DNA from 2 places in the Mesorhizobium sp. M0074 genome. Region 2 is predicted to be linked to the other one. Evidence: predicted binding sites of a transcription regulator. Region 2 holds the regulator's gene; the other holds the start of a gene.

Region 1 (6,375 bases), on a different contig from region 2:
AGCCTTCTGGTCGGACCACATTCCAGATTCAACCTTTTATTTTGCGCCTCTCCGCCTTAGGATAGACCCATTATTTCGCGATCCGAATAAATGTGGCCACAAGGGAGGAACCGGGTATGGCTGGCAAGAAGATATTGATGCTCGTTGGCGAGTTCAGCGAGGAGTACGAGATTTTCGTCTTTGAACAGGCCATGCATGCGGTGGGCCACACCGTCCATGTCGTTTGCCCCGACAAGAAGGCCGGCGATATCCTGAAGACCTCGCTGCACGACTTCGAGGGCCACCAGACCTATACGGAAAAGCTCGGCCACGACTACATTCTCAACAAGACGTTTTCCGAGGTCAACCCGGCCGAATACGACGCCGTCTACGCGGCGGGCGGGCGCGGGCCGGAATATATCCGCATCGACAAGCGCGTGCAGGCGCTGGTGCGGCATTTCCATGAGACGGGAAAACCGATCTTCACCATCTGCCACGGCGTGCAGATCCTGATCGCGGTCGACGGCGTGGTGCGCGGCCGCGAAGTCGCGGCGCTGCAGTATTGCGAGCCGGAAGTCACGCTGGCCGGCGGCATCTATATCGATGTTGCGCCGACCGGCGCCCATGTCGACGGCAATCTGGTGTCGGCCAAGGGCTGGCCGGGCCTTGCCGCGTTCATGCGCGAATGCCTGAAAGTGCTGGGCACCGAGATCCGCCAGGGCGAGATCCTGATGCGCGACCAGCGCCAGGCGGCTTAAGCTCGGAATGTGGAGCCCGCCGCACCCCTAACGCATGTCGCGCAAAAGTGTTCAGCGGTTTTGCGATAACGGCATGCATAAACAAGAACCTAAAGCGCGTCGCATGAGGCCGGTCGAGCGCGACGCGCTTTAGGTGCGGCGGTACGTCTACACGGCCATCCGCGCTTCGCGGAACGATACCAGCTTGCTGCGGCTCTCGTCCCACAGCGCCAGCTTGACGCAGCGCAGGCTGTCGAGGAGTGTGACGCGGCCGATCTCACGCAGCTCCGGATAGTCCCTCAGCACTTCCGGAAGCCGGTAGCATGGCACCTTGGCCGAGAGGTGGTGCACGTGGTGGACGCCGATATTGCCGGTGATCCAGTTCAGCACCGGCGGCAGGTCGTAATAGGACGAACCGTGCAGGGCAGCGTGCTGGAATTCCCACTCGGAGTCCTTTGTCCACTCCGTCTCTTCGAACTGATGCTGGACATAGAACAGCCAGATGCCGGCCGATCCGGCGAGGATGACGATCGGCAAATGCACGACCAGAAACGCGCCGGGGCCAACGAACCAGATGAGCAGCGCGGCTATGACCGTGATGGCTAGGTTGGTCGACATCGACGACACCCAAGGGGTGAGGCCGCCCCGCATCATGCCCAAGGGCAGTCTCTGCTCGAAAATGAAAATCCAGATCGGGCCAAGGCCGAACATCACCAGCGGATGGCGATAGAGGCGATAGGCGAGCCGGCCCCGCCACGACAGTTGCCGGTATTCGGCGACGGTCAGTGTCTTGATGTCGCCGGTGCCGCGCTCGTCGAGATTGCCGGCGCTGGCGTGATGGGTTGCGTGGGCGCGGCGCCAGCAATCGTAGGGCGTCAGCGTCAGCACGCCAAGGACGCGGCCGATCCAGTCGTCGGCATAGCGATTGGCAAAGAAGGAGCCGTGGCCGCAATCGTGCTGGATCATGAAGATCCGCACCAGAAAGCCGGCGGCTGGAAGGATGAGGACCAGACCCCACCAATGGCCATAGGCATAAGCGGCCGAGGACAATGTCCACAGCGTGGCGAAGGGGATGAGGGTGATGGCGAGTTCGACGGCGCTGCGACGCCTGTCGGGCTTTTTATAGCGCGACAGGATTTTCAACCAGGCGCGCTTGCTGTTTGCCACAGCTTCGGGGGAAATCATGTTCATCATGAAACATAGGCGGAGCAGCGCGCTGCCGCAAGCCGGCGATCACGCAAAGTTACTGCGGGTAAATGTCGCGCGATGGCGAGGAATTGATGGCCGCAGTCGCCGGGCGCACGGCCTGCAATGGTGTCTACCGACGGCGCCCGCCTGCGACCACCTTGGCTTCCACGCCGTCCAGGCGGTCGAGCAATTCCTTCAGACGGTCGGGAATATCGGACTCCGTGCGGAAGGCCGGCAAGGTGCGCAGAAAGCGCTTGGTCGCCTCGGTGCCGAGCTGGCGCCGGATATCGGCGGCGAGCCCATCGCGTTTTTCGCCATTCCTGCGGGGCATCATCCAAAATCCTGTGTCGGCTTCGAAACTCTTCCAAGGGAGGAATGGTTCCCGCATTGTAGTGTCCCGGCAAGCAAAGACGTCGGGTACGGTAAAGTTTGAATTAAAATCGAAAGGTCTGCGCCGTCCGCCATCAATCAGCGACAGCGGCTGCAGTATCGCTTGCCCCTTGATTTTTGGCCGCTAAACCTCGATATCGGGCGCAAATCCACACCATTCGAAAATGACGGGAAACGGCGATGAGCGACCAGGCAAAAGACGAACGCGCGCCCGATGAAGCCGAGAAGACCGAGGCTGCCGCGGAGCCAAGGGAAGGTGGCGTCGACGGCGACTATGAAGCGCTTGTGCGGCTTCTGAAGGAAAACGAAGAGCTGAAGGATCGCGCGCTGCGCGTCGCGGCCGACATGGAGAACTTGCGTCGCCGCACCGCCCGCGACGTCCACGACGCGCGCGCCTATGCGGTTGCCAATTTTGCCCGCGACATGCTTTCGGTGTCAGACAATCTGCGCCGTGCGCTGGATGCCATCCCGGAGGAGGCCAAGGCTTCGGGCGATGCCGGCTTCAAGGCGCTGATCGACGGCGTCGAGATCACCGAGCGCGCCATGCTGTCGGCGCTGGAACGCCACGGCGTGAAGAAGCTCGAGCCCGAGGGCGAGAAATTCGATCCGAATTTCCACCAGGCGATGTTCGAGGTGCCCAATCCCGACGTACCGGCCAACACGGTCGTGCAGGTCGTGCAGCCCGGCTATTCGATCGGCGAGCGTGTTCTGCGGCCCGCCATGGTCGGCGTCGCTAAGGGCGGCCCCAAGCATGTGGCGAGCGAAGCGCCAGTCGAGCCGGGGCCGGTCAACGAGCAGGCTGAGAAAGATGCGTGAATGGGTGAATGGTCAATAGTGAATGGTTAGTAGTGAGTAGCCAATTGCTGCTCCAGCAGTCAGTGCTATGTTCTATTCACTATTCACTATTCACTATTCACTATTCACGCCGCAAACCGCTGCGCTTCTCCACCATAATAATTGACGTAGCGGGCACCGATCTCCTTGACCGGCATCACCACGAACACGTCGACCGTCGAGAATTCACGGTCGATGACGCAACCGTCGCCAATGCGCGCGCCGACGCGCAGATAGCCCTTGACCAGTGGCGGCATCGCGGCGATCGCCGCCTTGGTATTGACCGCCTCGATCGGCATCAGATCCATGGAACAATAGCGCCCGGCGACGGCACGCACGTCCCAGGATGAATTCGTCCGGCAGTGGTGGGCAAGATAGGTCAGCGCCTCTGCATGTGCCGCCGGCACGGTGCCGTGGAACGACGCGCAGCCGGTCATCACGCCGATGCCGTAATGATTGATATAGGCCCAGATGCCTTGCCACAGCGCCTCGATGGTGCGCTTCGAGCGGTATTCCGGCAGAACGCAGGAGCGGCCGAGCTCGAGGAAGCGCTGGCCGGGATGCCGCGCGATCAGCTTGGTCAGTTCGAATTCACCTTCGGAATAGAAGCCTCCGGCGGCCGCGGCAATCTCCTGCCGCAGCAGGCGGTAGGTGCCGACGATGCGGCGATGCTCGGGGCCGGAAAGCGAAGTATCGAAGACCAGCAGATGGTCGCAGAGGGGATCGAAGCGGTCGGCATCGCGGCGGTCCTGCATCTGGAACAGGTCCTTCCTGGCACCAAGCTCGTCGTAGAACACCCGGTAGCGCACTTCCTGCGCGGCAGCGATCTCGGGCTCGTTGCGGGCGAGCCGCACTTCGAGATTGCCGATGCGGCCGAGCGATGCGCCTTTTATGACGGCATCGGCGTTCCGGCCGACGAGCAAAGGCCCGCTGGCGTTCGGCCGAGCATCACATTCCGGCATGACTGTATGCACGAGTGATTCTCCTTCGAGCCATCCCTCTTGGCACGGGGATACGGTGTAGGTGCAACAGGATTGTGACAGTACCGTGATACGGCTCTGCGGGCAATACTTCGTCGGCTGGGTAATCTATCAACCGTCTATGTTGTGCCTCAGGCGGCCGCTTGCCCTTCGACCGCATGAACCAGGGCATCGGGGTCGAGCGGCTTGGTGACGAAGCCGCTGGCACCGTGAGCGAGCACGGCGTGGCGGGTCTTTTCCTGGCTGTCGGCCGACAGCACCATGATCGGCACCGGCGGCACCGCGGTCTCCTCCTCATGGCGGCGGATGGCGGCGATGGCGTCCAGACCGTCCATGACAGGCATGTGCAAGTCCATCAGCACCACGTCGTAGCGGTGCTTGTGGCCGGTGCTGATGACCGCCTCGACCGCGGCCTTGCCGTTGCCGACCACTTTCACGCGATGCCCGGCCTTCAGCAGCGTGGCGCGGGCCAGCATGGCGTTGATGTCGTTGTCCTCGGCGATCAGCACCGACAGGCCCTGCTGGCGGGCGCCAATGGCGTGCCCCGCCTGCGCGCCGCGCCTTTGCAGTTGCGGCTCGGCGATGACCGGTGCATGGCTGGTCAAAAGCACGCGCAGCAGTGTCTCGCCGCGCACCGGCCTCGCCAGGAAGGTGGCGTAACCGTTGGCACGGAACTCGCCAAGCATGCCGCGGTCGGTCGGCGCGATCAGCGTCACTGCCTCGCAATCGGCAAATCCGCTCTGGCGCAGGCGCCTGAGCAGCCTGCCGTCGCTTTGCTCCATGGCAGCATCGATCAGAAGCACGTCACAGCCCTCGGCGAAAGCGGTGGCCTGGGCGGCGGCGGTGGCCAGATCGACCGTGCCGCCATTGGCGCGAATGGTGCGGGCGAGGGCTTCGGCCTCGACCAGGTTCTTCGATACGATCACCGCATGCCGGCCCGACAGCGCGTCCTGGCGGATCTGCGGCGCCTCGACGGCGGAAATAGCGGGAATCTCGAAGACGAATTCGGACCCCTGGCCAAGCCGGCTCGACACAGAGATAGTGCCGCCCATGGCGATCACCAGGCGTTTGGAAATGGCGAGACCGAGGCCGGCACCGCCATGCGCACGGGTCGAGGTGCCGTCAGCCTGTTCGAAGTCCTCGAATATGCGCTCCATGTCCTCCTCGCGCAGACCGGGGCCGGTGTCGGTGATGGTGAAGCAGATGCGGTCGGTGGTTTCGGTGCGGACGCGGGCGATGCTTGCCAGGACGCCGCCGCTGTCGGTGAACTTGACGGCGTTGCCGATGAGATTGAGCAGCACCTGCCTGACCCTGCCGGGGTCGGCGGTGATCAGCTGCGGCACGTCGGGTTCGACATGGCAGCCGAGGCCGATATCCTTGGCAAAAGCCCGCGCCGCCAAAAGCTCGATGACATTGTCGGCGATCTCGCGCACCGACATCGGCTGCGGTTCGGGATCGAAGCGGCCGGCCTCGATCTTGGAGTAGTCGAGCAGGTCCTCGATCAGCGCCAGCAGCGCGCTGGCCGAGGTCGAGATGGCGCCGACATAGGTCCGCTGCTCGGGCGAAAGGCTGGTGTCGGCGAGAAGCCGGGCCATGCCCATGATGCCGTTCATCGGCGTGCGGATCTCGTGGCTGACGGTGGCGAGGAAGCGCGATTTGGCCTGGCTCGCATATTCGGCCCGCTCGCGGGCGGTGATCAGCGAGGATTCGGCGCGCTTGCGAGCGGTGATGTCGCGGGCGATGGCGCGATGCGAAACGGCGCCGCTGTCCTTGTCGCGCACCGACAGCTCGATCCAAGAGAACCAGCGTGGGCCGTCCGGCGTGCGAATGGCGACGTCGGTGGAACTCAGGCATTCATGGTCGGAAAACGCGGCGTCGGGGACGATGCCGACATCGATGCCTAGTTCGGCCAGGGTCTTGCCGGCAAGGTCGCGCTGGTCGGTTTCGACAAGGTCGGCGAAAACCTTGTTGGCGTAGACAATGTGGCCGTCGCGGTCACGATGGACGACGAGATCGCCGAGTGCATCGATCAGCCCGCGAAAGCGCTCCTCGCTCTCCTGCATCTCCCACATGCGGTCGGCCAGCGTCTCGATTTCGGCGCGGCTGCGGGCGGTCGTGGCATCGAGCAGGGCCACCGCGCGGCGCTCGGTGCGCCTGTTGCGCAGATGCATGGCGAGCCCGGCGATGGCTGTCGCCAAAAGGCCGATGGTGATGAAGATCGGCGCCCCGGTCAGATGCGAAAAGCCTGCCAGCACGACGATGGCGAC
Region 2 (6,375 bases):
GGAATTCGGTGATGATGGCGCTTTGCGTCGTCGCCGCCGGCATCGGGCTTGCCTGGCTGGCGCTCATTCTCGGCGCACTGGTCTATAAGGGCACAGCCGGGCTTTCGCTCGCGGTCTTCACCGAGATGACGCCACCACCGGGCGAGGCCGGCGGCCTGCTCAATGCCATCGCGGGCAGCCTGCTGATGACGATCATCGCCGTTGTCGTCGGCACGCCGATCGGCGTGCTGGCGGGAACCTACATGGCCGAGTATGGACGCTTTTCGCGCATCACCACCGTCGTCCGCTTCATCAACGACATCCTGTTGTCGGCGCCGTCGATCATCATCGGCTTGTTTGTCTATGAGCTGATGGTGCGGCCAATGGGACATTTCTCGGCCATTGCCGGCGCCGTTGCGCTTGCCATCCTGGTCATTCCGGTGGTCGTGCGCACCACTGAAGACATGCTCAACCTGGTGCCGAACGCGTTGCGTGAAGCCGGTGCCGCGATCGGCGCGCCACGCTGGGTGGTGATCCGTTCGGTCGCCTACCGCGCCGCATTGTCCGGCATCGTCACCGGCATATTGCTGGCGATAGCACGCATTTCCGGCGAGACGGCGCCGCTGCTCTTCACCGCGCTCAACAACCAGTTCTGGAGCAGCAATATCAACGCGCCGATGGCCAGCCTGCCGGTGACCATCTTCCAGTTCGCTCTCAGCCCTTACGAGGAATGGCAGCAACTGGCGTGGACCGGCGCACTCATAATCACCCTGACGGTTCTGGGCTTGAGCATCCTCGCCCGCAGCCTTACCGGACGCAGAGAGGACAGATGACACAGATGTTGTCCCCAGACATGACGATGGCCGAAACGGTCGTCGAGAAGACGAAGATCGAGGTCAAGAATCTCAACTTCTACTACGGCCAGAGCAAGGCGCTGAAGGACATCAGCCTGTCACTGCCTGAGCGCAGTGTCACGGCCTTCATCGGCCCTTCGGGGTGCGGGAAATCGACGCTGCTGCGTGTGTTCAACCGCATCTATGAGCTCTACCCAAAACAGACGGCCGAGGGCCAGGTGCTGCTCGACGGCAAGAACATTCTCGACCGGTCGCAGGATCTCAACCTCCTCAGGACCAAGATCGGCATGGTGTTCCAGAAGCCGACGCCGTTCCCGATGTCGATCTACGAGAACATCGCCTTCGGCGTCAGGCTCTACGAGAACCTCGGCAAGTCCGAGATGGACGGCCGCGTCGAACAGGCGTTGAAGCGCGCCGCGCTGTGGAGCGAGGTCAAGGACAAGCTCAACGCCAGCGGCTTGAGCCTGTCCGGCGGCCAGCAGCAGCGGCTCTGTATCGCCCGCACCGTGGCCGTGAAGCCGGAAGTCATTCTGCTCGACGAACCGGCTTCGGCCCTCGACCCGCTGTCGACTGCCAAGATCGAGGAACTGATCGACGAATTGCAAGCCGACTATACGATCGTCATCGTCACCCACAACATGCAGCAGGCGGCGCGCGTGTCGCGCCAGACCGCCTTCATGTATCTGGGTGAACTGGTCGAGTTCGACCGGACCGAGAAGATCTTCACGTCGCCCCGCGAGAAGCGCACGCAGGACTACATCACTGGCCGCTTCGGCTGAGCCGTTCCGATCATGCATATGAGGACAGGACCATGGGCGAACACACAGTCGCTTCTTTCGACGAGGATCTCGAGCAGATCAGCAAGCTGATCCGCGACATGGCCGACCTCGCCGGTTCGATGGTCGGCGGGGCGACCAAGGCCCTGTTGAATTCCGACAACGTGCTGGCGCAACGCGTCGTTTCCGACGACGCCATCATGGATGCGCGTCAACGCGAACTGGACGACCGCGCCATCACCCTGATCGCCAAACGCCAGCCGATGGCCCACGATCTTCGCCATGTGGTCGGAGCGATCCGCATGGCGGGCGACCTCGAACGCATCGGCGACCTTGCCAAGAATATCGCCAAGCGCGTGAGTGCGGTCGGCCTCAGCGCCACGCCGCGGGACCTGTCGCATTCCATCGACGCGATGGCGCAGCTGGTTCTCATCCAGGTGCAGGGTGTCATCGAGGAATATGCTGCAGGCGATGCGGCCGCGTTGGCCAAGCTGCGTGCCGCCGACGAGCGCATCGACGTCAAATACACGTCCGTGTTCCGCGAGCTGTTGACCTACATGATGGAAGATCCGCGCAACATCACCGCTTGCACGCACCTGCTGTTCTGCGCCAAGAATCTGGAGCGGATCGGCGACCATGTCACCAACATCGCCGAAAATGCGTATTATGTGCTGACCGGCGAGCAATTGCCGGTCAATCGTCCGAAGCAGGACGAAACGACAATGTCCGCACCGGTGACATGATGGGGGTGCCCAGCCGATGATCGCACCACGCATAATGGTGGTGGAGGACGAGGAGCCATTGGGTGTGCTGCTCCGCTACAATCTCGAATCCGAAGGCTACCAGGTCGAGGTGGTGACACGCGGCGACGAAGCCGAGATCCGTTTGCAGGAGAATGTGCCCGACCTTTTGGTGCTCGACTGGATGATACCAGCGGTTTCCGGCATCGAGCTCTGTCGTCGGTTGCGGGCGCGCCCCGAAACCGAGCGGCTGCCGATCATCATGCTGACCGCGCGCGGCGAGGAGAGCGACCGGGTGCGCGGGCTTTCGACCGGCGCCGACGACTATCTGGTCAAACCGTTTTCGACACCGGAATTCATGGCCAGGGTCAAGGCGCTGCTGCGGCGCGCCAAGCCGGAAGTGCTGTCCAGCGTGCTGAAGGTCGGCGACATCGTGCTCGATCGCGAATCGCACAGGGTCTATCGCAAGAAGAGCGAAATCAGGCTCGGGCCGACCGAATTCCGGCTGCTCGAGTTCATGATGCGGCATCCGGGCCGTGTCTTCTCGCGCAGCCAGTTACTCGATAATGTCTGGGGCGAGACAATCTACATCGACGAACGCACCGTCGACGTGCATGTCGGGCGGCTGCGCAAAGCCGTCAACAACGGCCGGATGCCGGATGTCATCCGCACCATCCGCGGTGCCGGCTATGCGATCAGGGAAGATTGACCCGCCTGGTCAGGCTACGTTCTTTCTGACGCTGGGCCTCATTTGCGCGCCCGGCGCGAAAATCTCCTGGTCGACGAAGCTTAGCGCCCGCATCGCGCAGCCTTCGCGGATCAGCGGCAATTCGTTCGGCTCTGTATCGAAGGAGATCGAGTCCGAATGCTGGCCGCCGGCGGTCTGGGCGATTGCCTTCCGCAAGGCCGGCTCGATCAGATCGAAGGCGGCGGCACTGGCGCCGACCATCGCGACCGGTGCCGGATCGATCAGCGCGAACAGCGAGCCGAGACCGAAACCCAGCGCTTCGCCGGCCTTGCGGTAGGCCTCGCGTTCCGGCCCATCTTTCTCGCGCGCCCGGGCCGCCAGTGCTCGCATGTCGGCGTCGCTGACGTCGGCGATCGGTTCGCTTTCTTCGCTCATCTGCCTGGCGTTGCGCCAGATGGCGTAGTTGCCGGCATAGGCCTCGATGCAGCCGCGCCGCCCGCAACGGCAGAGCGCGCCGCCCGGACGATGGATCATGTGGCCAAATTCGCCACCCGAGGAATGCGTCCCGGTGAACAGTTCGCCCTTCAGCACCAGCCCCATGCCGATGCCATGCGAAAGCAGGATGGCGATGAAGTCGTCGCGATAGCGATCCGGATTGCGCCAGCGCAAAGCCACCGCCATCATGTTGCAGTCGTTCTCCACCGTTGCCGGGATGCCGAATTCGTCCTCCAGCATGTCGGCAAAGGCGATGTCGGTCTGCGGCGTGATCGGCGACCACAGCATGGCGCGTGCAGGGGAGTCGGTAATGCCCTGAATCGCCAGGGCGATGCGGGCGACACTGCGGACGTCAAGGTCTGGATCCTGCAGCCGGCGCCGGACGATGGCCATGCATTCACGGATCAGCTCGTCGCGCGGCATGGTCAGCGTGTCCAGCCGGCGCTGTTCCTCGGCGACCACCTGTCCCGTATAGTCGATAATGGCGGCCGACAGGAAATTCAGCGACAACACCACGGTCAGCACCGCCGCCGCTTCCGGGTTGAGGGCGAGGCCGACCTGCGGACGACCGCGTTTCAACGAAACGGGCTCACTTGCCTTGCTCTCGGCGAGGATGCCTTCCCGTATCAGGTCGGAAGAGATCGCCGATATGGTCGAATGACTGAGGCCGGTAGTAGCTGCGATCTCAGTACGCGATGGCTGGCCGGCCCGGCGCACCGCCGAGATCACCATCGCCCGGTTGCGCCGGCGCAAATCGTCATGGCGGATTCCGACCGACATTGTTTTGCTTTCCTCCCGGTTGCCGCGGCCGCTCATGAACCGGAAGCCGTCGGTAATGTCCGACAAATAGTGTCGGACGCAGGCAAATAGTGTCAGATGCAGGTGGCGCTGTCATCGTTTATTCCGACGCTCGAAAAAACTCGCAGAGTCATCAAAATCCATCAGAATCGATGTTGACAGCAGCCGGAGATCGGGCCAGTATTTTTTCGAGGCTCGAAAAAATTAGAGCTTCTAAGCTGGTCTTTGAGCCAATTGGTCACGCCGTACGCGGCGCAGGGAGGATATGATGAAGAAATTCACGACCGCCATTCTGGCGGGTGTCGCCATGACGCTGGCGCTGGCGTCGGTGGCGCAGGCTAAAGACAAGGTCATCGGCGTTTCCTGGTCGAACTTCCAGGAAGAGCGCTGGAAGACCGACGAGGCCGCAATGAAGGCGGCCATTGAGGCCGCAGGCGACAAGTATATTTCCGCCGACGCACAGTCCAACCCCGGCAAGCAGCTCACCGACGTCGAGAGCCTGATCTCGCAGGGCGCCAGCGCACTGATCATCCTGGCGCAGGACGCCTCGGCCATCGGGCCGGCCGTGCAGAAGGCACTGGACGAAGGCATCCCGGTCGTCGGCTATGACCGGCTGATCGAGAACAAGGACGTGTTCTATCTGACCTTCGACAACAAGGAAGTCGGCCGCATGCAGGCCCGCGAAGTCTTCAAGGTGAAGCCGGAAGGCAACTACGTCTTCATCAAGGGTTCGGGTTCCGATCCGAATGCCGATTTCCTGTTTGCCGGTTCGATGGAGGTGCTGAAGGAGGCCATTGACGGCGGCAAGATCAAGAATGTCGGCGAGGCCTATACGGACGGCTGGCTGCCGGCCAACGCTCAGAAGAACATGGAACAGTTCCTGACCGCCAACGACAACAAGGTCGATGCCGTGGTCGCCGCTAATGACGGCACTGCCGGCGGCGTCGTCGCCGCGCTGACGGCGCAAGGGCTGGCCGGATCGGTTCCGGTTTCGGGCCAGGACGGCGACCACGCCGCGCTGAACCGCATCGCGCTCGGCACACAGACCGTGTCGGTGTGGAAGGATGCGCGCGAGCTCGGCAAGAATGCCGCCGAGATCGCCTCGCAACTGGCCGACGGCAAGCAGATGACCGACATTGCCGGCGTGAAGGATTTCACCACGCCCGGCGGCAATACCGTCAAGTCGCTGTTCCTGACCCCGGTCGCCATCACCAAGGACAACCTCAACGTCGTCATCGACGCCGGCTGGATCAAGAAAGAAGAGGTCTGCGCCGGCGTGACGGCTGGCGCTGTTGCAGTCTGCAACTGAGCCGACGTTTCCGAGAAGTCCGAACGCCGCGGCCGCTCGCCGCGGCGTTTTTTCAACAAGAGTTGTTTTTCCGCTTCCGGCGGATAACTTCTAGGCTGCTTCCGGCATCCGCGGCAGACGGCAACCCGGCGGGAGAAACATCATGACCGACACGACGTCCAACACGCCGGTCGACAGCACGGCAGACCGGGCACGGGAATCCGAGCTCGGCATCGTTGCCCGATTTCTCAAGGCAACCGAACTCGACACGCGCATGCTCGGCATGGTCGGCGCGCTGCTGGTCATCTGGGTCGGCCTGCATGTCATTTCCAGCGTACGGCTCGGCGTCAATCCGTTCGACTTCGACAGCCGGACCTTCCTGACGCCACGCAATCTCTGGAACCTGTCGGTGCAGACTTCGGCCGTGGCCATAATGGCCGCCGGAATGGTGCTGGTTATCGTCATGCGCAATATCGACCTGTCGGTCGGCTCCGCCGAAGGCCTGATCGGCGTGGTCATGGGTTTTGCGCAGGTGCATTTCCTGGTGCGAATGGTCGGTCTGCAATTAGGCAACCCCTGGATCTGGATCCTGGCGCTGGCCATCGGCCTGGCGCTTGGCCTTCTGATCGGAGCGTTCCAGGGATACATCATCGCTTATCTCGAGGTGCCGGCCTTCATCGTGACGCTGGGCGGCCTTCTGGTCTGGCGGGGTGCCGCATGGTGGGTCGCCAGTGGGCAGACGATTGCGCCGCTAGAT

The links. The regulator PhoB, encoded in region 2, activates phosphate uptake and scavenging genes when phosphate is short. The targets are predictions, from matches to a motif close to TGTCATNNANCTGTCAT.
Region 1: olsB (l-ornithine N(alpha)-acyltransferase) is a predicted target of PhoB. The motif match lies at 4,154-4,170, and genes of this name have one in related genera.

What each region holds. Positions count from the first base shown of each region.
Region 1 is NZ_JAMYUM010000001.1:506,989-513,363, reverse strand. It holds gene NKJ73_RS02555 (DJ-1/PfpI family protein) at 117-737, shown strand; gene NKJ73_RS02550 (fatty acid desaturase) at 885-1,907, opposite strand; gene NKJ73_RS02545 (hypothetical protein) at 2,035-2,238, opposite strand; gene grpE (nucleotide exchange factor GrpE) at 2,475-3,110, shown strand; gene olsB (l-ornithine N(alpha)-acyltransferase) at 3,215-4,090, opposite strand; gene NKJ73_RS02530 (PAS domain-containing hybrid sensor histidine kinase/response regulator) at 4,240-6,375, opposite strand, start outside.
Region 2 is NZ_JAMYUM010000028.1:13,869-20,243, reverse strand. It holds gene pstA (phosphate ABC transporter permease PstA) at 1-812, shown strand, start outside; gene pstB (phosphate ABC transporter ATP-binding protein PstB) at 809-1,612, shown strand; gene phoU (phosphate signaling complex protein PhoU) at 1,645-2,352, shown strand; gene phoB (phosphate regulon transcriptional regulator PhoB) at 2,369-3,058, shown strand; gene NKJ73_RS29110 (ROK family protein) at 3,068-4,312, opposite strand; gene xylF (D-xylose ABC transporter substrate-binding protein) at 4,599-5,639, shown strand; gene NKJ73_RS29100 (sugar ABC transporter permease) at 5,782-6,375, shown strand, end outside.